Regions from separate parts of the Lysinibacillus sp. G01H genome, predicted to be linked through region 2. Evidence: riboswitches for the same ligand, from Rfam matches in the RefSeq annotation. Region 2 holds a riboswitch; each other region holds the start of a gene.
The links. A riboswitch is a leader RNA that binds a small molecule or an ion and turns the genes downstream of it on or off. The one in region 2 is predicted to bind S-adenosylmethionine.
Positions count from the first base shown of each region.

Region 1: it holds a riboswitch for S-adenosylmethionine, as region 2 does, so the genes downstream of both, metA (homoserine O-acetyltransferase MetA) here and PSR12_RS02215 (MetQ/NlpA family ABC transporter substrate-binding protein) in region 2, are expected to answer to the same signal.
Region 3: it holds a riboswitch for S-adenosylmethionine, as region 2 does, so the genes downstream of both, metK (methionine adenosyltransferase) here and PSR12_RS02215 (MetQ/NlpA family ABC transporter substrate-binding protein) in region 2, are expected to answer to the same signal.

Region 1 is NZ_CP118397.1:2,410,572-2,418,704, forward strand. Features, by position in the region: gene PSR12_RS12205 (spore germination protein) at 1-838, shown strand, start outside; gene PSR12_RS12210 (Ger(x)C family spore germination protein) at 864-2,063, shown strand; gene PSR12_RS12215 (hypothetical protein) at 2,069-2,302, shown strand; gene PSR12_RS12220 (GerAB/ArcD/ProY family transporter) at 2,334-3,482, shown strand; gene metA (homoserine O-acetyltransferase MetA) at 3,523-4,458, opposite strand; SAM riboswitch class I at 4,582-4,693, opposite strand; gene PSR12_RS12230 (nucleotide excision repair endonuclease) at 4,897-5,268, shown strand; gene PSR12_RS12235 (hypothetical protein) at 5,319-5,705, opposite strand; gene PSR12_RS12240 (TrmB family transcriptional regulator) at 5,729-6,511, opposite strand; gene PSR12_RS12245 (TSUP family transporter) at 6,637-7,407, shown strand; gene panF (sodium/pantothenate symporter) at 7,448-8,133, opposite strand, start outside.
Region 2 is NZ_CP118397.1:458,045-466,177, reverse strand. Features, by position in the region: gene PSR12_RS02230 (carbon-nitrogen family hydrolase) at 1-434, opposite strand, end outside; gene PSR12_RS02225 (pyridoxal phosphate-dependent aminotransferase) at 531-1,700, shown strand; gene PSR12_RS02220 (PPC domain-containing DNA-binding protein) at 1,743-2,249, opposite strand; SAM riboswitch class I at 2,372-2,477, shown strand; gene PSR12_RS02215 (MetQ/NlpA family ABC transporter substrate-binding protein) at 2,566-3,396, shown strand; gene PSR12_RS02210 (methionine ABC transporter ATP-binding protein) at 3,504-4,529, shown strand; gene PSR12_RS02205 (methionine ABC transporter permease) at 4,522-5,193, shown strand; gene PSR12_RS02200 (enoyl-CoA hydratase/isomerase family protein) at 5,207-5,986, shown strand; gene PSR12_RS02195 (alpha-hydroxy acid oxidase) at 6,001-7,161, shown strand; gene PSR12_RS02190 (CaiB/BaiF CoA transferase family protein) at 7,158-8,133, shown strand, end outside.
Region 3 is NZ_CP118397.1:3,501,568-3,509,700, reverse strand. Features, by position in the region: gene PSR12_RS17730 (NUDIX domain-containing protein) at 1-41, shown strand, start outside; gene PSR12_RS17725 (alpha/beta hydrolase family protein) at 25-801, shown strand; gene pckA (phosphoenolpyruvate carboxykinase (ATP)) at 867-2,453, opposite strand; SAM riboswitch class I at 2,843-2,961, shown strand; gene metK (methionine adenosyltransferase) at 3,220-4,416, shown strand; gene PSR12_RS17710 (gamma carbonic anhydrase) at 4,597-5,109, opposite strand; gene PSR12_RS17705 (alpha/beta hydrolase) at 5,244-6,050, shown strand; gene PSR12_RS17700 (alanine/glycine:cation symporter family protein) at 6,177-7,685, shown strand; gene PSR12_RS17695 (tRNA 5-(aminomethyl)-2-thiouridylate-methyltransferase MnmM) at 7,757-8,133, opposite strand, start outside.

The DNA of each region.
Region 1 (8,133 bases), 2.0 Mb from region 2:
TATTCAAGACTCAAAAAACTCTATGTTTCCAACCGTCTATAACTCCGAACGTCCTGATGTCATCGCAGGTGAATTATTAGATGGCAAAGTGGCGATTCTAGTTGATGGCACACCTTTTGTCTTAGTCGTACCAGCGCTATTTACATCCTTTTTACAATCAGCAGAAGATTATTATCAGCATTGGATGATTAGCTCACTTGTACGTATATTGCGTTTCTTTGGTATCAGTCTAGCATTAGTAGCACCATCCTTGTATGTAGCGATTACTACCTTCCACCAAGAAATGCTACCAACACCCATGTTAATTAGCATCGCTTCACAAAGGGAGGGCGTACCCTTTCCTGCAGTGGTAGAAGCGCTTATTATGGAGGTTGCCTTTGAGGTCTTAAGGGAAGCTGGACTTCGTATGCCTCGAACAATCGGTCCTGCGGTATCCATTGTAGGTACTTTAGTTATTGGTCAGGCAGCAGTTGATGCAGGGGTCGTTTCCGCTGTAATGGTAATCATCGTAGCCCTAACAGCGATTTGCAGCTTCCTATTCCCTGCCTATGGCTTATCGAATACGATTCGGGTACTACGTTTCCCATTAATGATTTTAGCTGCTATGTTTGGTTTATTCGGTGTAATGTTTGGCATTATGCTAATTATTCTTCATCTATGTAGCATTCGTTCATTTGGTGTACCTTATTTAAGTCCATTCGCACCCTTGGTACTACAGGATCAGAAGGATGCATTTGTGCTGTTCCCGCGTAGAAAATTACTTACACGACCTCGTTTAGTCAATCAAAAAAATATTGTTAGAGGACATAACTATATCAATGTAAAAGGCAGGAAATAACTTCAGGATAAATGAGGAATAGAATATGGCAAAATTAAACTGGATTTGCTTACTATGTATCCTCACTTTACTGTTAAGTGGTTGCTGGAGTAAGCGAGAATTAAATGAATTAGCCATTGTCGTAGCACTAGGCATTGACAAAATAGATGAGGAATATGAAATTACAGTTCAAATTGTCGATCCTAGTGAAGTCTCAGTGCGACAAGCTTCCACTCAACGCTCACCTGTCGTTAGCTATCATTCGAGAGGCGAAACCATCTTTGAGGCGATTCGAAAAATGACGACCATCGCTGCTCGAAAGCCCTATTTTGCCCACCTTCAAGTGGTTGTTTTAGGGGAAGATCTTGCTAAAGAAGGCATGAGTGATGCACTTGATTTAATTGTAAGGGACCATGAATTTCGTAAGGATTTCGACGTCATTATGTCTCACGAAGCAACAGCGAAGGAAGTATTAAATGTACTAACACCCATCGAAAAAGTTCCTGCTAATAAAATGTTAAATTCCCTGGATGTCTCTGAAAAGGCTTGGGGCTCCACAATAGCTGTTAATATTGATGAATTAGTCAATACGTTAAGCAATAAGCAGAAAGGGGCATTAATTTCTGCTATTGAAATTCATGGCGATAAGAAATTAGGGGTAGATCAAACAAATGTGCAACGTGTTAAAGCACCTGTGCTATTAGGTTATACAGGTTTAGCAGTCTTTAAAGGAGATAAATATATAGGGCTACTGACTGAAAGTGAAAGCAAAAGTGTTAGTTTTCTTAATGACAAAATTCAAAGTACGATAGAAATCATTGCCTGTCCTAATAAAGGGACCTTGTCTACTGAAATTACCCAATCCACTACAAAGGTGAAAGGGTCATTTAAAAACGGGAAACCGAAAATCGATGTTCATATTAATGTAGAGCAGAATGTTGGAGAGGTCGAATGTGATATCGATCTTACCAAAAATAAATCGATTGATTACGTTAACAAAAAAACAGCCCAGGGAATTGATGAACGCATAGAAAAAACAGTAGAGAAAATTCAACAGCAATATGAAGTAGATGTTTTTGGATTTGGGGATGCCCTACATCGGGCAGATCCTAAGCAGTGGAAAAAAATCAAGGATGATTGGACTTCCATTTTTCCAGATTTAGCAGTGGTAGTTCATGTAAAGGTAACTACCCAAGGTTCAGGTACGATGCAAAATTCATTATTAAACAAGCCAAAGGAGGAATAAATGCAATGGTACTAGCCGTAGCTATCTTGATCATCGCGATAATCATTGCGCTTATTTTTATTCCAAAGCTAAAAAAGCAACAGGATAGAAAAGCCATGATTGTATTCTCCTTTTTGCTTCTTATTGGAACGGCTTTAAATATGGGGATTGCCCTGAAAATCCATATTCCTAGCCCATTAGATTTGATTACCTTTATCTTCACACCAATTAGGGATTACATTGTGTCATTCACAAAATAGAAAGATGGACTGAGAAACGGAGGGTAGCTTGATGGAAAAAGAGATAATTAGTTCAAGACAGTTTACAATCGTTACCTTCCTCTATTCTATCGGTACAGCGATTTTAATTATCCCTTCGAGTATTACTGGTGCCGCTAAGCAAGATGCTTGGATAGCAGCAAGCATTGGTGTTCTCCTTAGTTTACTGGTACTAAAATTATTTTTAACACTGGCCAATCAAACACCATCTCTAAACTTTATCGAGGCTAATGAAAAAATTCTTGGGCGTTTTTTTGGGAAAATCACAGCAATTTGTTTCCTGATTATGACCTTTCTTTCGGCTGGAGAATTACTCTATTTTATAGGTATTTTCATGAAAACGGAAGTAATGCCAGAGACACCGACATTAGCATTTGCCCTACTGTTCAGTATCATTATTATGTATGCCGCTTATTTAGGAATTGAGACCTTTGCCCGTTCGGCAGAAATCCTCTTCCCATTGTTTATCTTTATTTTTATTTTTTTCGTCCTTAGTATTACCCCTCAAATTACATTTGAGAATATTCAGCCTCTACTAGAAGCAACCAAAACATCTATGTTTTATAGTATTGCACGCTTTATGAGTATCTTTTCCTTTCCATTACTTGTATTAATGATGCTCTATCCTACTGGTGTCAATGTACAGCCGTCTGCACAGAAAGGGCTATATATTGGGGCAATCTTTGGTGGAATCGTCTTAGTTACGTTGATTGTCCTATCGATTCTTGTATTAGGTCCTGAAAACACAGCATCAAGGACTTTTCCTAGCTATGCCTTAGCACAAAGAATATCTATAGGAAATTTTTTACAGCGTATAGAGATCATTATGGCATTTATGTGGATTTCGTCTATTTATATTCGTACATTTATGTATTTCTATACGACCGTTGTTGGCCTCGCACAAATTTTAAAGATCAAGGATCATCGCCCACTCATTATACCGATGGGGATAATTGTTATTGGACTTTCTCAAATTGTTCATCCAGATATTGTGCATTCTACTAATTATAATAATGAAATTTGGCCAATCTTTTCCTTTATTTTCACCATTTTATTACCCATACTATTGCTGATTGTGGTAGTTATTCGAAATCGTAAATCCAAAGCTCAAAAAAACGAAACACCTCAGCAGGAAACAGAAAATGACAATCAAAAAGTCTAATTTCTTTTAAAGCTAGAAAAGAAATTAGACTTTTTATTAATTAAATATGATATTCGATTTCATCTACAAAATCCCATTCATATGGTGTTTCTTGGTAAACATAGTAGTTCAACCAGTTAGAGAATAATAGATGCGTATGGGCACGCCATGTATTCATCGGCACTTGTGTCGGATCGTCATTCGGGAAGTAGTTTACAGGAACAGCGATATCTATGCCCTTCGCCACATCGCGACTGTATTCATCGGCTAGCGTTGTCGCATCATACTCTAGATGCCCCGTAATCATAATATTTTTATTATCTTTTGATTGTACAATAAATACCCCTGCATCCTCTGAATAGGATAATAATCGTAGATCTGGATGATTGCGAACCTCGTCAATCGAAACAGATGTATAGCGTGAGTGGGGCGCAGTAAATAAATCACTAAAGCCACGTACCAAATCTACAGTTAAATCTGTAATCACATGGGAATAGACACCTGAGCATTTAGCAGAAAGCTCGACCTTCCCAATGCCATAATGATGATACAATGCAGCCTGTGCCCCCCAACATATATGTAGCACAGATGTCACATTCTTTTTAGACCAATCCATAATTTCTGAAATTTCCTGCCAATAGTTGACCTCTTCAAAAGCCATTTTTTCTACTGGCGCACCAGTTATAATCATACCATCATAGCGGCGGTGTCGAATCTGATTGAACGTTGTGTAAAAAAGCTGCAAATGGGATTTACTCACATTTTTAGACTCGTGTGTGGCTGTATTCAAAAAGGTAATATTCACCTGTAATGGTGTATTCCCCAATAAACGTAATAATTGGAGCTCTGTTTTTTCTTTTTCAGGCATTAAATTTAATATTAATATATTTAATGGACGGATTTGCTGTGTTTTCGCACGATCTTCTTCCATGACGAAGATTTTTTCCTCACGTAAATGTTCTCCAGCTGGTAAATTTTTCGGAATATTAATTGGCATCTTGCTTTCCCCTCTCTATAATCACTCTCTTTTAGCAAACCTTGCTTGCATAGGATGCAACGAAATTAAAAAATCCTCCTCATTCCATACGAGATAGAATGAGAAGGATTTTTTTCACGTCCACTCTTATCTCTCAAAGGAAAAAATCCTTTGCTGGAATTAGCACCTTTCTAACAATTGTTAGAGGTTGCTGAAGCGTCATCGGGCCAAATCCCTCAGCTTCTCTTGATAAGATTATTTAATTATCTTGAATTGTAACACGAACTAGTTAGAATATCAATAATTCATAGAATATTTTGTGATTCATGTGCATGTTCCTTGCTCAATTGATGTACACTAAGCTTGCTATATGTGGTGTTTCTGCATTTAAAATTTATGGTAAACATGCCGTAATTATGTTACCATATACTTTTAGTAAGAGAGAGGAACGTGAATAGTTTGATTAAAATTGAATTTCCAAAACCAGATCTAGTAATCCGTCAACGTGAACAAGATTTAAAACCAGGTGATGTGCCAATCACACCTTACTTCGGTTTTATTGACTTCCATAAAATCACACGTGATAAAGGCGGCATTTTCTTATTCTATAATGACAAGAATGAGCTATTATTTGTTGGGAAAGCACGTAAAATTCGTCAACGTATTAAAAAACATTTCGAGGATAATGTATCTCCGATGAAAAACCATCGTGATGAAGTGTTCAAAATTGAAGTCTATGAAGTAGAAGATCCAATGGAACGTGAAATTTACGAAACATACGCGATTAATACTTTCCGCTCTAAATATAACGTAGACAAAGTCTTTTATTAGACATCTCATAAAGAAACCGAAATCTCATCTAAAGACTTCGGTTTCTTTTATCACATAATGGTCATACGATCAATGGGCGTACTCTGACCGTTTATTCGCAAATCAATGGTATCAAGCTCAGGATTCTTGACGGTGATTTGAAAAACATAGGGCTGAGCCTCTTTCCTTTGCTCGCTGCCTTCTTCTAACTGGATGATAAGCCTATTTCCCTCAGCTGTAATACTTGCCAATACATTCCCTTTTGAATAATAAACAAGATAATATGGAGCATCATTTTCATGTAATAGTTGTATTCTGTCATTAGAAACAATATTTTTTTGGACATTATCTGGGACAACCGTTAGCTCATGAATCGTTGGTGGATTGGTTGGTGGTGTAGCATTACAGGCTCCTAGCATGAGTAAGCTCATTAAACCTAGCAACACGAATTTTTTCAAGTTACTCCCCTTCCCTTATAAGACTATTCTAAGAAAAAAGCTTTCCGCTCCTTAGCAATCCAGTCTTCTAACTCCTGATCATCCCGTTTTACTAACCGATTAATGAGTACATCATGCCATATATAATCCTCTAACAAATAAATGTGAACGGAATCATTGGTGATAAAGGCCGTCTCTTGGGTAGATGGAGAATGACCATAAATCATTTCCTGACCATCTACCGATAAGATAAACCAATGCGGTGTCGACGCTTTTTTTGTATAATGTGTGGCTCTATGCTGGTCAATTGAGGCTAGATGCTCTCCTACATATAACGTAATGCCATGAACAGGAACATGCAGCGCCACCTCTTGCAAATCTTCACGTAAGACCTCATACATATCTTCCCACATCGACAGCATCACTTTTTTCTTCGCCTTCTTTAGAAGTGACTGACAATAATTGATAATAGATTCCCTGCCCTTCAGCATGACCACTTTAGGCTCAGCTTCCTGCACTTTTTCCTCTAATTTCTCTAGCTTCCCGCTTATAGACGTAAAATTCGACTCCCAGCGCTGTTGCATTTGCTGTAAGAACACAGACACAGGCATTGCCGAATAGGTCGTTTGTTCTGCGGTCTCTTCTTTTAACACGATGCCCTTTTCTACAAGGATATTTAAAATATCATACACTCTTGCACGTGGTATGCCAGAATTTTTACTAACCTGATAGGCACTGACATGACTTTGCTGAACAAGTGCCGTATAGGCCTTCGCTTCATATTCTGTAAAACCCATTTCTTTCAGCTGGGTGATTAATTCCTCCATGTAATCCCTCCATTATCTTTATTATAGGCTACCTTTGTGAAGATTTGCCAATGAAAAAATGGGGTTTACAGCGTAAATAAAATTAGTTACTATTTCAGTAGTAACTAATTCTAAAGAGGTGTCATATGTTGTTTGAAATCGATGTACATATTCTCATACTATTAATTTCATTTGGATTTCTGGCGGCTTTTGTTGACTCAGTAGTGGGAGGGGGCGGTTTAATTTCACTACCAGCCTTACTATTTGTAGGGCTTAATCCAGCCGCTGCTGTTGCCACAAATAAACTAGCAGGAGCTATGGGCTCGCTCACTTCCTCTATTTCTTTCTATCGTTCTGGCCAGCTGGACATTCGCTCTGTCCTCAAATATTTTCCGCTAGCATTTATCGGATCATTATGTGGTGCATGGACTGTACATCTAATCAATCCAGCATTACTAAAGCCATTGATGCTTGTTATGCTGGCGGCTGTTGGGATATATACGATCTTTAAAAAGGATTGGGGTGCCGTCGCTACTGTAAAAAATCTATCTAAAATGCATTTATTTCTATTTATGCTGCTATTATTTGCTATTGGTTTTTATGATGGATTTCTTGGTCCTGGGACAGGGTCCTTTTTAATCTTTAGCTTCTTACTGGTAGGCTTTGATTTTTTAAAGGCGGCTGGTAATGCGAAGTTTTTAAATTTGGCGAGTAATGTGGCTGGTGTTTGTATGTTTGCTTACTTAGGTCAAATTCATTATGTTTATGGTCTAGTCATGGGCATTGCGCAAATTGGTGGGGCTATGCTTGGCTCACGCATGGCAATCAAGAAAGGAAGTGGCTTTGTCCGCACACTATTTATTGTCGTTACAATGACATTACTTGCGAAAAATGCCTATGATTTTATGATGCATTAAAATAAACGCCACAGAATTTGAAATCTGTGGCGTTTTGGCGTTAAATCATAAGCTTTTCATTTTTAAATTTATGACTAGTGGACAAACTGACAAGCACAAAAATAAAGAAGGATGCGACAATTGGTATCGTGACTGTATGCATACCAAAGACAGAAGGATAAAACCGATCAATCATAATGTACAACAACATGCCTGTAATCATCGACGCAATCGCTCCGTATTTATTGGCTTTTTTCCAATACAATCCTAAAACGACTGTCCAAATAAAGACAGCCTCTAGTCCACCAAAGGCAAATAAGTTCAACCACACTAATAAATCAGGTGGATTGAGTGCAAAGATGACAACCGCTAGGCCTATGACTGTTGTTACAATAAAGCTTGCACGCTTAATCTCTGCATCACTAGCTTTCGGCTTCATATAATTTAAATAGATGTCTTTGACAACTGTAGAGCTGACAAGCATTAGTAAAGCATTAACCGTAGACATTGTCGCAGCCATTGGTGCAGCTAAAACGATTCCTGCTAAAAATGGCGGTAATACCTTCAATGTCAGGAGCGGCATAACTTTATCACCAATTTCAATGCCAGGTATGACAGGTCGGGCTAACACACCAATTAAATGCATGCCAAACATGATTGTCCCTATGGCAATCGTGCCAATAAGAATCGCTTGATGCATACTTTTGGAATCCTTATAGCTCATCGCACGAACCGCAATTTGCGGAA
Region 2 (8,133 bases):
TAGCAGATAACACCAGCAGCTTCAATGTCACCTAGAGCAAAACGATTCATTTCATTCCCTGCCTCTAAGTAAAGATGCTCGTCCATTAAACGGAAAAGATGTGCCTTGCTATATTCCCCAACAAGTTCTCCATTACGATTAAAGGTATACATTGTATTATAAAATTTGTCGCCTTTCTTTGTTGAAACAGAGCCCCCTACAATATGTACATCAAGTTCCTTAGCAAGTTTAGCCAAAAAGGCCTTTGTCCGCTCACCATTGATATCTGCTAGCTCAGACAGTTTTTCCAAAGCATAGCCTGTATTCCACATTTCAGGTAACACAATAATTTCTGCCCCTTGTTTTGCAGCTTCACGAATCTTATCCTCAGCAAGCACAAAATTTTCTTCAACTTTGCCAAAGCCAACATTTAATTGAATACATCCGATTTTCATATCCATTCCTCCTCTAGACAATTAACAGAAAAAGTAATACTATTTGCTTCATATTCTTCAATAATAATTATTATATTCTGAAAAAGGTGATCATGCATGGAATTCTCTAAAAAACTACAGCAACTACCCACTCAATTTTTTGCAGCACTTGTACAAAAAGTAAACTTGGCTCTAGAAGAAGGGCGTGATGTCATTAACCTTGGGCAAGGAAATCCCGATCAGCCAACGCCTACTCACATCATTCAAGCATTACAGGAAGCGGCTGAAAATCCTCAAAACCACAAATATTCACCATTTAGAGGTCTCGCTGAATTACGCCAAGCTGCTGCCGACTTTTATCAACGTGAATATCAGGTAGAACTAAATCCAGATACAGAGGTAGCGATTCTCGGTGGAACAAAAATTGGTCTAGTTGAGCTACCTTTAGCAGTGTTAAACCCTGGTGACACGATGCTCTTACCAGACCCTGGCTATCCAGATTACCTATCAGGTGTCGTACTAGGAGATGTCAATTTTGAAGTGATGCCACTTTTTGCCGAAAACGATTTCTTACCTGATTATGATGCATTACCTGATGAAGTGAAAGAAAAGGCAAAGCTTCTTTACTTAAATTACCCGAACAACCCTACAGGAGGTACAGCATCACTTGCGTTTTTTGAAGAGACTGTTCGCTTTGCGAAGGAACACAATATTATCGTATCACATGATTTTGCTTATGGGGCAATAGGATTTGACGGTAATAAACCAGTTAGCTTCCTTCAAGCAAAGGGTGCAAAAGAAGTAGGAGTTGAAATGTATACATTATCGAAAACCTATAATATGGCTGGCTGGCGTATAGGCTTCGCTGTAGGGAATGCCGAGATTATCGCTGCTATTAATCTTATTCAGGATCATCTGTTTTGTAGTCAATTCCCTGCCATTCAACAAGCCGCAGCAGTAGCACTGACAGCTTCCCAACAATGTTCGGATGAACTACGAGCTACTTATGAGCGTCGCCGCAATGTACTCATTGAAGAAGCTCGACGAATTGGCTGGCATGTTACGGCTCCAAAAGGCTCCTTCTTCGCATGGCTTCCTGTACCACTAGGCTATACAAGTGAACAGTTTGCTGATCTTTTGCTCGAAAAAGCTGATATCGCTGTAGCAGCAGGTAATGGCTTCGGTCAATATGGTGAAGGCTATGTACGCGTAGGGTTGCTAGTTAGTGAGGAGCGCTTACGTGAAGCAATCCATAGAATCGAGCAATTACAATTGTTTAATAGATAATGATGAGGGCGTATCCTGTAGCTATCCCTAGCTACAGGATCATTAATATTTTTCAATTTTCCTTGGTTGCCCTAAATCATTTTCTAATGGATAAAATTGAGCATGACCTGTTTCATCATCCCATTTTCGAATATGTTGAATACCTTGTACCTCTGCCAACACGATGTCAGCAGTAATAACAGGGTTTCCCCCTTTTATTAAATGCCCACCCGATACAACACCCCATTGATCGCTCATAGAGCCATGGAAATGTGTCTCATATCCACCATCTCGTTTACACACCACACCTGAACCTTGAATAAATTCTAATGGTCCCTCTTTTTCCATCACATCACTAAAACGAACTTGAATTTGAGCTGTTTCATCTGGCACTAAATAAACAAAGCTACTTTTTTGAAAGCTGCCAATACAGCTTACAATTGTGGCTGACTCTATATTATTCTCTTCGCAAAGCGCTTCAATCCCTTCAATGATATCTGTTCCCGTTAGAAAACGAGCACTAATAACCTTACCAAATGAACCTATACCATAATTAACTCTAACAGACATTGTTATCCCTCTTTTGCGTCGAAATATTATAATTATATAAAAAATTTAAAAATTATTTATTGACTTACTATACCCTATAAATTATATTAGTTCTATCGGAATTACAAAAAAATATTATAAATCTCTTATCAAGAGTAGCTGAGGGACTGGCCCTATGAAGCTCGGCAACCTCCTTTTTTAAAGGAAGGTGCTAAATCCTGCAAACGAACTTCGTTTGATAGATAAGAGAGGACATCTTTTCATGAGCCTCTCTTAATTTGTAAGAGAGTTTTTTTATTTTCAAAAAACCGATAAAAACAATCTTGGAGGTATTTTCATGAAAAAGAAAAATAAATTTTTAGTAGGTTTAGCAAGTCTAACATTAGTAGCAGCTTTAGCAGGCTGTGGCTCTAAAGAAGATAGTAAAAGCCAAGCTGAAGGAATTGATGAAAAGAAAATCGTTGTAGGCGTCACTTCTGGTCCACACGAACAAATTGCAGAAGTAGCCGCTAAAGTAGCAAAAGAAAACGGGCTAGAAGTAGAGCTAAAATCATTTTCTGACTATGTTTTACCTAATACATCCTTAGCTGAAGGTGATCTTGATGCGAACAGCTATCAACACGAGCCTTTCCTGGATACATTTAATAAAGATCATGATACAGATTTAGTACCAGTGGGCAAAACGATTTTAAATCCAATGGGTATCTACTCTGAAAAATATAAATCCTTTGATGACATTCCTGACGGTGCAACGTTTGGCTTACCAAATGACCCAACGAATGGAGCGCGTGCCCTCTTTGTTTTACAGGAAGCTGGCTATATTCAGTTAAAAGATGGCGCAGACTTAACAGCCTCGATTCGTGATGTAGAAGAAAACAAAAAGAATTTAAAATTCATTGAATTAGAGGCAGCTCAAATTCCTAAACAACTTAGTGAAGTAGACGTAGCAGCTATTAATACAAACTTTGCATTAGAAGCTGGTATTAACCCTAAAGATGACTCTATTTTATTGGAATCTACTGATTCTCCATACGTGAACTATATTGTTGTACGTGCTGAAAATGAAAATGATCCAACAATTAAAAAGTTCGTTGAGGCTTACCAATCTGATGAAGTACGTCAATTCATCGAAGAAGAATTCAAAGGTTCAGTAATCCCTAGTTGGTAATACATTCAGGAAGCTTCTATAAAGCCGAAGAATCTGTCGAAATTCCTCTATAGGAAAACGAGCAGATTCTTGCTTTTTAGAAGGTGGAGAAAGGAGCAAACAGTCGCATGATTCAATTACAAAATATCTCAAAAGAATTCAAGTCTAAAAAAGGCATCATAAAAGCTGTGGATGGCATTAATCTTCATGTAAAAAAGGGACAAATTCATGGTGTAATCGGCTATAGTGGTGCTGGTAAAAGTACACTCATTCGTTGCGTTAATCTACTCGAACGTCCTACAGCAGGAAAAGTAGTGATAGACAATGTAGATATTACGACCCTTTCTCTTCAAGAATTACGTCAAACACGCCAAAAAATCGGGATGATCTTCCAGCACTTTAATCTATTAAAAACAGCAACAGTTTACAATAATATTGCAGTTCCCTTAAAGCTTCTAGGCTATAAAGAGGCGGAAGTAAAAAACCGAGTAGCTAAGTATGCTGAAATTGTCGGTTTAACAGATAAACTTGATAGTTACCCAAATCAACTTTCAGGTGGTCAAAAACAGCGTGTGGCTATTGCACGTGCCCTAGCACAGGAACCAGAGATTTTACTTAGCGACGAAGCAACAAGTGCACTTGATCCTGAGACAACGGAAGCCATTCTTGAATTGTTGTTAAAAATTAATCGTGAATTAGGCATTACGATTCTGCTCATCACACATGAAATGAATGTAATTCAAAAAATTTGTGATGAGGTTTCTGTTCTAGAATCAGGGAAAGTTGTGGAATTTGGCACAGCGATTGAACTTTTTGCGAAACCGAAGCACCCTACAACGCGAAAGTTTTTAAATACAATTTCACAACGTAATTTATCCCCCTCTCTTATTGAGCAATTAAATGTTTCAGGAAGTGTAATCCGTTTAACATTCCTTGGTGAAAGTACTGGTAAGCCATTATTAGCAGAAGTCACTAAGGTATACGATGTGCAACCAAATATTTTAACAGCAAATATTATTGAATTAAAAAACGGTATTGTCGGCAATATTGTGGTGCATTTACATGGCGAAACGCAGATTGTCCAAAAGGCGTTAACTTATTTTTCAGAAAATGGCGTGGCAGTGGAAGAATTAGGAGGTGCGTTCAATGAGTAGTATCCAAAGTTTCTTTACAGATTGGTCAGATGTTATTGGCAAAGCAATTATCGAAACATTTCAAATGGTCGGAATTTCATTGTTATTCTCCATTCTGATTGGTATTCCATTAGGGCTATTAATTGTTTTAACACGACCAGGACAATCCTTTGAAAATAAATTTTTCTATCAGTTTTTTAATCTATTTATCAATATTGTTCGCTCTGTTCCATTTATCATTTTATTATTCTTCATCTTACCTTTTACCAAGTTAATTGTAGGTACAACAATTGGTGTTAAAGGTGTAATCGTTCCGCTAGTTGTTTACACAGCTCCTTATATTGCACGACTGATGGAATCTGCGCTTTTAGAAGTGGATTCAGGAGTAGTAGAAGCCTACACAGCCATGGGTATTAAACGTCGCCATATCATTTGGCATGTCCTATTACGTGAAGCTCGACCATCTATTATATTAGGCTTAACGATTGCCACAATAGGATTAATTGGTGCAACAGCAATGGCAGGAATGGTTGGTGCTGGCGGTTTAGGTGACCTTGCCTATCGTTATGGTCATTTACGCTATGAGGTTGATGTGATGTATGCAACTGTCTTTATCTTAATCATCCTTGTGCAGAGCATTCAATCCATCGGTAACCGCTTCGCCGCGAAGTTGAAAAAAGACTAATAGGAGAATGAAGATGACAAACGAAATTTATGTAGAGAAAAATGGCTATATTGCAACGTTAGTATTAAATCGCCCGGAAAAACGGAATTCTTTATCAAGGGCAATGTTTCAAGCCATAGTAGACCAACTAGAGCTGCTCAGTGTAGATTCTTCCATCAAACTTTTAATTGTTCGCGGTGTCAATGAAGTAGCCTTTTCTTCCGGTGCAGATATTACCGAGTTTTTAGATGTTCGTTATGCTACAGACAATGCCAAAGCCTATAATGAATTGGCTCTAAAGGCGATCGATGCTCTCTATAAATTTCCACACCCGACAATTGCTATGATTCAGGGCTTAGCAATTGGTGGTGGATTAGAGTTAGCAAACGCTTGTGATTTTAGAATAGCAACACCTAAGAGTAAGCTAGGCATCACCGCTGCAAACATAGGTATTGTCTATAATTTAGAAAGCACAAAACGTCTCATCAATATTGTTGGTGTCGCTAAGGCAAAGGAAATTTTGTACACAGCTACTATTTTTACAGCTGAAGAAGGAAAAAATATTGGTTTAATCACGGCCCTCCACGAACCGGAGGATATTGATGAGGCGACATTGCAATTCGCTGAACATTTATTAAGTAAATCATCCATTGCAAACACTGGCATCAAAAAAGTTATCCAGGCAATTGTTGATGGTGAAAATGAAGAAAACGATGCGTTGGCACAGTTAGTTTTGGATTCATTTAGTTCAGACGATTATAACGAAGGTATTCAAGCCTTTTTAAATAAAAGAAAGCCTATTTTCAATAAATAAGTGAGGTAGTAACGATGACAAACATAACTGATGGCGATCTACTCTTAAAAAATATAACTGCACAAGCCCCCTTCCCCATTTGCTTTGCAGATTTAGAAAAGGCCGTAGCGGAAAAAATCGAAGCTGGACCTTATGGCTATATCCGTTCAGGTGCTGGCGGTGAACAAACACTGCGCAATAATCGAGCAGCTTTTGAGAAGTATTCCATTGTTCCCCGTTTTTTAAATGATGTGTCAAACGTTGATACATCCGTTCATTTGTTTGGTAAAACATATCCAACTCCTTTGCTTTTTGCTCCTGTGGGCATGAACGGAATGGTTCACGATGAAGGTGAGCTTGCCGTTGCACGTGCTGCCCAGTTTTTAAATATCCCTTATATACAAAGCACTGTTTCCACTTTTGCTCTTGAAGAAGTTGCTCAAGCTGCGCCTTCTGCAACAAAATGGTTTCAATTATATTGGTCTACTAATGAAGAAATTGCTTTTAGTATGGCTGCACGTGCGGAGGAAGCTGGATTTGAAGCGATCGTTTTAACTGTCGACACTGTAATGCTTGGCTGGCGTGAAGAAGATGTACGCAATCAGTTTTCACCATTGAAGCTAGGCTATGCAAGAGGAAATTATATGAATGATCCCGTTTTTACAGCCTCTTTACCTGATGATTCATTCGAGTCCTATGTACAAGGTGTCTTGCAAAATATCTTCCACCCAACACTTAATTGGGAGCATGTTCGAGAGTTAAAAAAACGTACAAACCTTCCTATATTATTGAAGGGAATTTTACATCCTGAAGATGCAAAGCTAGCTATCGACAATGGTATTAATGGCATTATTGTATCAAACCATGGTGGCCGTCAATTAGATGGCGTGATTGGTTCACTTGATGCCCTTCCCGCTATTGCGAAAATTGTGAATGGACAAATTCCTATTATATTAGATAGTGGTGTATATCGTGGCATGGATGCCTTAAAAGCACTTTCTTTAGGAGCGGATGCTGTTGCAATAGGACGTCCTTTCGTCTATGGACTAGCCCTTGAAGGACAACAAGGCGTCGAAAAGGTGATGACCAATCTTTATGATGAATTAAAGGTTTCTATCGCATTAGCCGGTGCCACCTCTGTCAAAGGATTACGCAACATCACATTAGTCAAACAGGATGGGACTGAGGGTAAATGAAACAAGCATTACAAGGATTAAAGGTTGTCGATTTATCACAAGTCTTAGCTGGTCCCTATTGCACCATGGTATTAGCAGATATGGGTGCAGAAGTTATCAAAATTGAAAAATACCCAAATGGAGACGATACCCGTACAATGGGTCCATTCGTTAATGAAGAAAGTCATATGTATATGATGGTTAATCGTAATAAAAAAGGTGTCTGCATCAATTTAAAAACTACTGAGGGACTGGCTTTATTTAAAGAATTGATTCAATCTGTTGATGTACTTGTGGAAAATTATCGACCAGGTGTCACGAAAAAGCTTGGTATCGATTATGATACATTAAAAGCCATCAATCCAGGCCTAATTTACTGCTCTATTTCTGGTTATGGTCAAACAGGTCCATATAGTCAAAAGGGTGGCTATGATATTATGGCTCAGGGTCTGAGTGGCTTAATGCATATGACAGGTGAAGCAGATGGCCGACCTGTAAAAGTTGGCTTTGCGGTGAATGATATTGCTGCTGCACAAACAGCCTTACAATCCATTTTAATGGCCTATATTTATAAGCTTCGTAGTGGCGAAGGTCAATATATTGATGTGTCCTTAGTGGAGTCAGGTCTTGCGTGGACTGTTTGGGAGGCCGCTGCTTACTTCGGAAAGGGTGAGTTACCTGAGCGAACTGGAACCGCCCATCGTGTGTCAGCGCCCTATCAAGGTTTCAAAACACAGGATGACTATATTCTAGTAGGTGCTGGCAATCAAAAGCTATGGGAGATTTTTGCCGTAAAAGTTGTCAATCGACCTGATTGGTTAGACAATCCTCTCTTTGCTACCAACTATTCACGTGCCCAACATGTGAGGGAGCTGGAAGCAGAAATTGAAAGCGAGCTAATCAAGCATAAGGCTTTCTACTGGCTCGAACTATTGGATAAGCACGGTGTACCATCTAGTCCAATCTATTCCTATGACCAAACATTAAATGACC
Region 3 (8,133 bases), 1.6 Mb from region 2:
AAATGCTGGAGGAGCTGAAACATCGTGACATACAATGGTGATATTATCGAAAAACGCCCCTATCCTTCACCAAATCCAGCTATACGTTTAACGGAAATAACCTATCTTTCACAGGGCTTACGTATAAAAGGACTATTAGCAGAGCCAAAGGCAGAAGGTACATATGATGGCTTTTTATATTTAAGAGGCGGCATGCAAAGCATTGGGATGGTCAGACCCTCTCGTATTGCACAATTTGCGGCGCAGGGCTTTATCGTATTTGCCCCATATTATCGTGGGAATCGTGGGGGAGAGGGTCGTGACGAGTTTGCAGGGGCAGACCGTTACGATGCGGTCTATGCCGTAGATGTACTCAAACAATTCTGCAATGACAATATCCATGTTTTTGGTTTTTCACGAGGTGGTATTATGGCTCTGTGGACAGCCATTTTAAGAAGGGATATTACTTCTGTTGTAACATGGGCAGGTGTTTCTGATGCAACGGCCACCTATTGGGAACGTACAGATATGCGCAGGATGATGAAGCGCGTTATTGGAGGAACACCTAATCGTGTACCAGAAGCGTATGATGCAAGAACACCTCTTTTTGAGATAGAGCGAATAACAGCTCCCGTTCTTATCATTCATGGCTATCGTGATGAAAATGTGGATATTGAACATGCCAGACAATTGGCATTTTTTTTAGAAGAAGCAAATAAATCATTCGAAACTTGGTATGATCTTCACTATGCACATCAATATCCACCAGCAAAAAATCGTGAAACTGTCCGTGCTCTTTGCAAGTGGATGAAACAACAATAAAGCGTAGAGAAAACAAAAAGACAAAGGGAACGAATAATTTGTTCCCTTTGTCTTTTATATAGACGTTACTTTAATGGGCCACCAAGTGTAGTGATGGCTTCAGAAACGTTTGAGAATTTCTTGAAGTTTTCGTTGAATAAGCCTGCAAGCTCAGCAGCTTTTGCATCGTATGCAGCTTTATCTGCCCAAGCTTCACGAGGATTTAACACTTCTGAAGGTACTCCTTCAACTGCTGTTGGAATGTGTAAACCAAACACAGCATCTTGTGTTGTTTCAACATCTGCTAATTTACCATCGATTGCTGCACGGACCATTGTACGTGTGTATGAAAGTTTCATACGGCTACCTGTGCCATATTCGCCACCAGTCCAACCAGTGTTTACTAAGTATACCTGTGCACCGTGCTCGTCAATTTTTTGACCTAACATTTCTGCGTATACTGTTGCGGGAAGCGGAAGGAAAGGAGAACCGAAGCAAGTAGAGAATACTGGTTCTGGCTCAGTCACACCACGTTCAGTTCCAGCAAGTTTAGAAGTGAACCCGCTTAGGAAGTGATACATTGCTTGTTCTTTTGTTAATTTACTGATTGGAGGTAACACGCCAAATGCATCAGCTGTTAGGAAGATGATTGTTTTTGGATGACCTGCAACAGAAGGATCAACGATATTTTCGATATATTGGATTGGATAAGCTACACGTGTATTTTCTGTTAGTGAACCATCGTCATAGTCACAAATACGAGTTTCTGGATCAACAGCTACGTTTTCTAATACAGAGCCGAAGCGGATTGCATTGTAGATTTCTGGTTCTTTTTCAGCAGAAAGGTTGATTGTTTTTGCATAGCAACCACCCTCAATGTTGAACACACCATTATCAGACCAACCGTGTTCATCGTCACCGATTAGCTTACGATCAGGATCAGCTGATAACGTCGTTTTACCAGTACCAGATAGACCGAAGAATAACGCCACATCGCCAGCTTCACCAACGTTTGCTGAGCAGTGCATTGAAAGAATACCTTGTTGTGGTAATAAGTAGTTCATGATACCAAAGATAGATTTTTTCATTTCACCAGCATATTCTGTACCACCAATTAAAATAATTTTCTTTTCAAGTGATACGATGATGAATGTTTCAGAAGCAGTACCATCAACCGCAGGATCTGCTTTAAAGTTAGGAGCTGAGATGACAGTGAAGTCAGCAACATGAGAAGCTAATTCATCTGCTGTTGGACGGATAAATAATTGATGAGCAAAAAGATTGTGCCATGCGTATTCATTAATAACTTGAATGCTTAATTGTGAATCTTTGTCAGCACCTGCAAAGCCTTTGAATACGAATAACTCGTCACGTTCTTTTAAATATTTTATTACTTTTACATATAGGTTATCGAACACTTCAGAAGAAATTGGTTGGTTTACTTTACCCCAGTCAATTTGATCTTTTGTGCTTTCTTCTTCTACCGTATATTTATCTTTAGGTGAACGACCAGTGTATTTGCCAGTTTCTGCACGAACTGCGCCATCTACTGTTAACATTGCTTCACCACGAGATGTAGCTTTTTCTGCTAATTGTGGTACTGAAAGTTGAACATTAATGTTACCGCCGTTTAATAATTCCTTCAGTTCGTTTGCAATTTCTACTGAATTCATCGATTAAATACCATCCTTTTTTATAGTATTCCCTTGATTTAGAGGGATTTTTTCTTAATTTCAAAAATAGTATAACACAATTGCTTAAATAATCTATACTAATTAAGAAATTATTTTAGAGTTTTTACCACTTTTCAATAAACTGACAAAAAATAATGTTTTTCGAGGAGAATACCATCAATCCTACTGTAATTAGGCATGAAGATTGAGCCACACATATGTTACCACAAGTAGCTAGGTATGTTGTAGGGATTAATTTGCTTCTATTTACATCATCATCCAAGTATGAAAAGTTTTTGTGTAATAAGTTCTTTCCTTTCTATACAGTAATACATAAGAAAATATTTGACAACGTTCGACCTTTTCAGTAACATGAGATTGAACGGATACTCTTATCCCGAGCTGGTGGAGGGTCAGGCCCTGTGAAACCCGGCAACCTGCATGAACTATTTCACGACATGCGTTGGTGCCAACCTGATGCAAGGGAACATCCCTTGAACGATAAGAGTGAAAGGTTACGCAGTCATTATTCCTTTCCTCATGTAAAGTAACGTGAGAAAAGGATTTTTTTATTGTTAAAAATCAATGTAAAGGTAAGTATATGTAGTTCTTTCCTTATTATAATGACGGATCTTTCGAAATCCTCGTGTTAAAAGCAGCAGTAACGGCTTGAGAGTTCAATCCTTAGGAGCGGACTTGACATGGGTAATGAGTACCGTATTCATACACAACTACTTATTGTAAGAGTATTTAGGAGGAAAACCAAATGACAAACCGTCGACTGTTTACATCAGAGAGTGTAACAGAAGGACATCCAGATAAGATTTGTGACCAAATCTCGGATGCCATTTTAGATGCTATTTTAGCAGAAGATCCAAATGCACGTGTAGCGTGTGAAACAACTGTAACAACAGGATTAGTATTAGTAGCAGGAGAAATTACAACTTCTACTTATGTAGATATTAAAGGTATTGTTCGTGACACTGTAGCTGAAATTGGCTATACACGAGGTAAATATGGCTTTGATGCTGAGAACTTAGCGGTGCTTGTGGCAATTGGTGAACAATCACCTGATATTGCTCAAGGTGTTGATCAGGCATTAGAGGCACGTGAAGGCTCTATGACAGATGCAGATATTGAAGCAATTGGTGCTGGTGACCAAGGCTTAATGTTTGGCTATGCATGTAATGAAACACCAGAGCTAATGCCATTACCAATTAGCTTGGCACACAAATTAGCACGCCGTTTAACAGAAGTACGTAAATCAGGTGAACTTGCCTATTTACGTCCTGATGGTAAAACGCAAGTAACGATAGAATATGATGACAATAATGTACCGGTTCGCGTGGATACAATTGTTATTTCAACACAGCATGATGAAGAAGCAACACTTGAACAAATTCAAGCAGATTTAAAAGAATTTGTTATTGCACCAGTTGTACCAAGTGAATTATTAGATGCTAATACGAAATACTTTATCAATCCAACTGGCCGTTTTGTAATTGGTGGACCAAAAGGTGATGCTGGATTAACAGGACGTAAAATCATTGTTGATACATACGGTGGTTATGCACGTCACGGTGGTGGTGCCTTCTCAGGTAAGGATGCAACCAAGGTAGACCGTTCAGCGGCATATGCAGCACGTTATGTAGCGAAAAATATCGTAGCAGCTGGCTTAGCAGAGCGTGCTGAAGTGCAACTCGCTTATGCGATTGGCGTTGCGCAGCCTGTTTCCATTGCTGTCGATACATTTGGCACAGGTAGAGTGAAAGAAAGCGAGATCGTTGAATGGGTACGCGAGCTATTCGATTTACGCCCAGCAGGTATCATTAAAATGCTTGATCTTCGTCGTCCCATTTATAAACAAACTGCTGCATATGGACATTTTGGTCGTACAGATTTAAATGTACCATGGGAGCAAATTGATAAAGCAGACGCGTTACGAGAAAAAGCATGTTTATAAACTATTGAACTAAAGTAATGAAGTCATTAGAAAATTATTCTAATGTATTAATAAGCAAAGGAGCAATATTGCTCCTTTTGTTTTTTTATAAAAAATACCTCGCTAGGATTCGTGAACATATTCGGTACACGAAAACGCGAGGGATTTTTTCGTTGGTATTAATTTTTTTGTGTAGATTATTTATTTTTGAAGTGATTTATAATATTGACCTTTTTCTGCGTATTCTCGTACGATGCGTTCCATATCCTCTTTATCCTCAGCATTTAATTCTCGGACAACTTTTGCTGGACGACCTAAAGCTAGACTATTTGGAGGAATGACTTTACCAGGAGGTACTAGGCTTCCTGCTCCAATAAATGCACCTTCTCCAATCTCAGCTCCGTCTAAAATAATGGATCCCATACCAATTAAGGCATTTTTGCGAATTGTACAACTATGTAAAGTGACTTGGTGTCCAACTGTTACCTCATCTTCAATAATGAGCGGATATTTTGGGCTTTGGTGTAAACAGCAAAGATCTTGAATACTGACACGTTTACCGATAATCGTTGGGGAAACATCACCACGAATAACCGTATTAAACCAAATGGTTGTTTCGGCGCCAATTGTTACGTCGCCCGTAACAGTTGCATAATCAGCAATGAAAACAGATGGATCGATCTTTGGCGTTTTATCTTTAAATGGATAAATCATGAAAATCGCCTCTTTTCTTTCTATAATGTAGTATTATCGTATCAAATACGCAACATTATGGAAATATAAAATTAAAATGTGCTATTTATTTCGATATAATCAAAGTGTAATTATTTTTTAGGAGGACTATGTAAATGTGGAAATGGGAAGCTGATGGACAAGCAAAAGCTGTGATTGCTATTCTTCATGGTGCTTATGAAAATCACCGTTGGTATGCATGGCTGATAGAGAAATTAAGATTAGAAGGCTTCCACATAGTCATGGGGGATTTACCGAATCATGGGGGTAATGCAAGGTTTGCTCGAGTCCATGATGAAGACTTCAAATTGTACAATAAGTATACAAGAAACCTGATTGAGAATGCTTTTTCATATAATTTACCAACCTTTGTAATAGGACATGGACTAGGTGCAACATTAATCCTCCATACAATGCAAAAGAGACAATATGAATGTGCGGGCATTATTTTAACATCACCTTGGTTGCAACTAAAGCTATTACCAGGTAAATTAACAAATGCTTTAACAAGTCTAAGTGCGTTAACAGCGAATGTTAAATTGACACATGACATTACATTAGAGAAATTAACGCGTAGTGTTGAAGGCAGAGAAGAAATGAAAGATGAGGTACCGCTCATGTCTGTTGTTTCTGTGAAATGGTATCGAGAGCTTCAGCAGATGATGAAAAATTTAGTGATGCTGCCTAAAGGTGAAATGCCAAATATGCCTATGCTCATTATGACAGCTGAGAAGGATAAAATTACGGACACTCGCCAAACTCGAAATTGGCTTCATCAACAGGAATTCACGGAATTTCAGTTTAAAGAATGGGCAAATTGTTATCATAATTTATTCCATGAGGGAGAGCGCGAAGAAATTTTTATGTATATACGAGATTTTATTAATAATGCTCTTCGAAGAATTGGTTATATAATTAAATAGGTTTATACCCTTCCATTTACTAGGTTACTTACTTAAATATTGTTACTCAAAAATAATATTGTAATTTTCTGAAAAGTGTAATACTATAATGATCTAAAGTAAGGTATTTTAAATTGGAGGGGTAAAATGGATGTAATTGTGGAGAAGTTGAATGGTATTTTATGGGGACCATGGTTTATTTATGGTATCTTATTGATTGGGTTATTTTTCTCAATTATCACAAGGTTCCTACAGGTAAGGCACATTAAAGATATGTTTGTTTTAATGTTTAAAGGGGAGAAATCGGAAAAGGGAATATCTTCTTTCCAAGCAATGTCTATCGCATTATCAGGACGTGTAGGTACAGGTAATATTGCTGGTACTGCGACAGCAATTGGAATGGGAGGACCTGGTGCTGTCTTTTGGATGTGGGCAATCGCTTTCATTGGTGCGGCTACCGCGTATGTAGAGTCAACATTAGCTCAAATCTATAAAGAAGAGAAAGATACAGAATATCGTGGTGGACCGGCCTTTTACATAGAAAAAGGAATGGGTCAAAAATGGTTTGCAGTTATTTTTGCTGTAGCTGCTTTAATTGCAATGTTAATTTTGATGCCTGGTGTGCAGTCAAATGCCATCGCAGGTGCTGTTGAAAACGCTTTCGGTTTGGATACATGGATCACAGGACTTATAATTGTTGTGTTACTAGGTGCTATTATCATTGGTGGTATTAAATCGATTGCAAACGCTGCTCAAATAATTGTACCATTTATGGCATTAGCTTATATCATTATGGCCATTATCATTATCTTTATGAATATTTCACAAGTACCAACAGTTATCGGATTAATTTTTTCTAGTGCCTTTGGGGCTCAAGAAATTTTTGGCGGCGTTATTGGTTCAGCGATTGCTTGGGGTGTTAAACGTGGAATTTACTCCAATGAAGCTGGTCAAGGAACTGGAGCTCACCCTGCGGCAGCTGCGGAAGTATCGCATCCTGCTAAGCAAGGAATTGTTCAAGCAGCGTCTGTGTATATTGATACATTATTAATTTGTTCTGCTACGGCCTTTATGATTTTATTTACAGGTATGTATAATGTGCAAGATGAAAAGGCAGCTGAAGGCGCAGATCCATTTATTCATGTTGGAGAATTCAATAGTGGTGGATTAGCAGGCGATGAGCAAATGACTTTTGCGAAAAGTATTGAAGCAGGAGCTGCGTATACACAATATGCAGTTGACTCATCATTACCTGGCTTTGGAGCTCCGTTTGTAGCCATAGCGTTATTCTTCTTTGCCTTTACAACAATTATGGCTTACTACTATATTGCAGAAACAAATGTTGCTTACTTATTTAGAGGTAGCACAGAAAAGGTATTCATCTGGATTGCCAAAATTGCCATTTTAGTTGCGGCCTTCTATGGTACAATCCGTACGTCTGGTCTAGCATGGGCAATGGGTGATGTAGGCCTTGGTCTGATGGTTTGGATTAATGTTATAGCTATTTTAATTATTATGAAACCAGCTATTGTTGCATTAAAAGATTACGAGAAACAGAAAAAAGAAGGAAAAGACCCAGTCTTTGATCCTCGTAAATTAGGAATTAAAGGTGCAGATTTCTGGGTTGACTATAATGAAAAACGTAATAACAAGTAGATAAAGCAAGGCGATCAGCTAGTTTGATAGAAACTAGCTGATCGCCTTTTAGCTTGTCCTCAACAATAGTATTAAATAGGATATTCTTTCATTTTTTCTAACGCAATGACGAATGGTGGATCATTTTGTTGATTAAGAAATGCGTATTTTAAGACATGGATATATTTTTGTGGAAGTTGACTTACATAATCAATGACCTTATCACGTTCTTCTTTTCCACCTGGATGACCATGATAAATAACAAGAACAATCAAACCGCCCACTTTCAAGAGCTTTAATATATCTTCAAGAGCTTGAATTGTTGTATTAGGCCTTGTAATAATATCATGGTTGCTACCAGGTAAATAGCCGAGATTAAAGATTGCCGCAGCTACTGGCTTGTGTACAAACTGTTTGACTTCTTCATGCCCTTTATTTAAAACGAGTGCTCGATGTTCTAAACCATGAT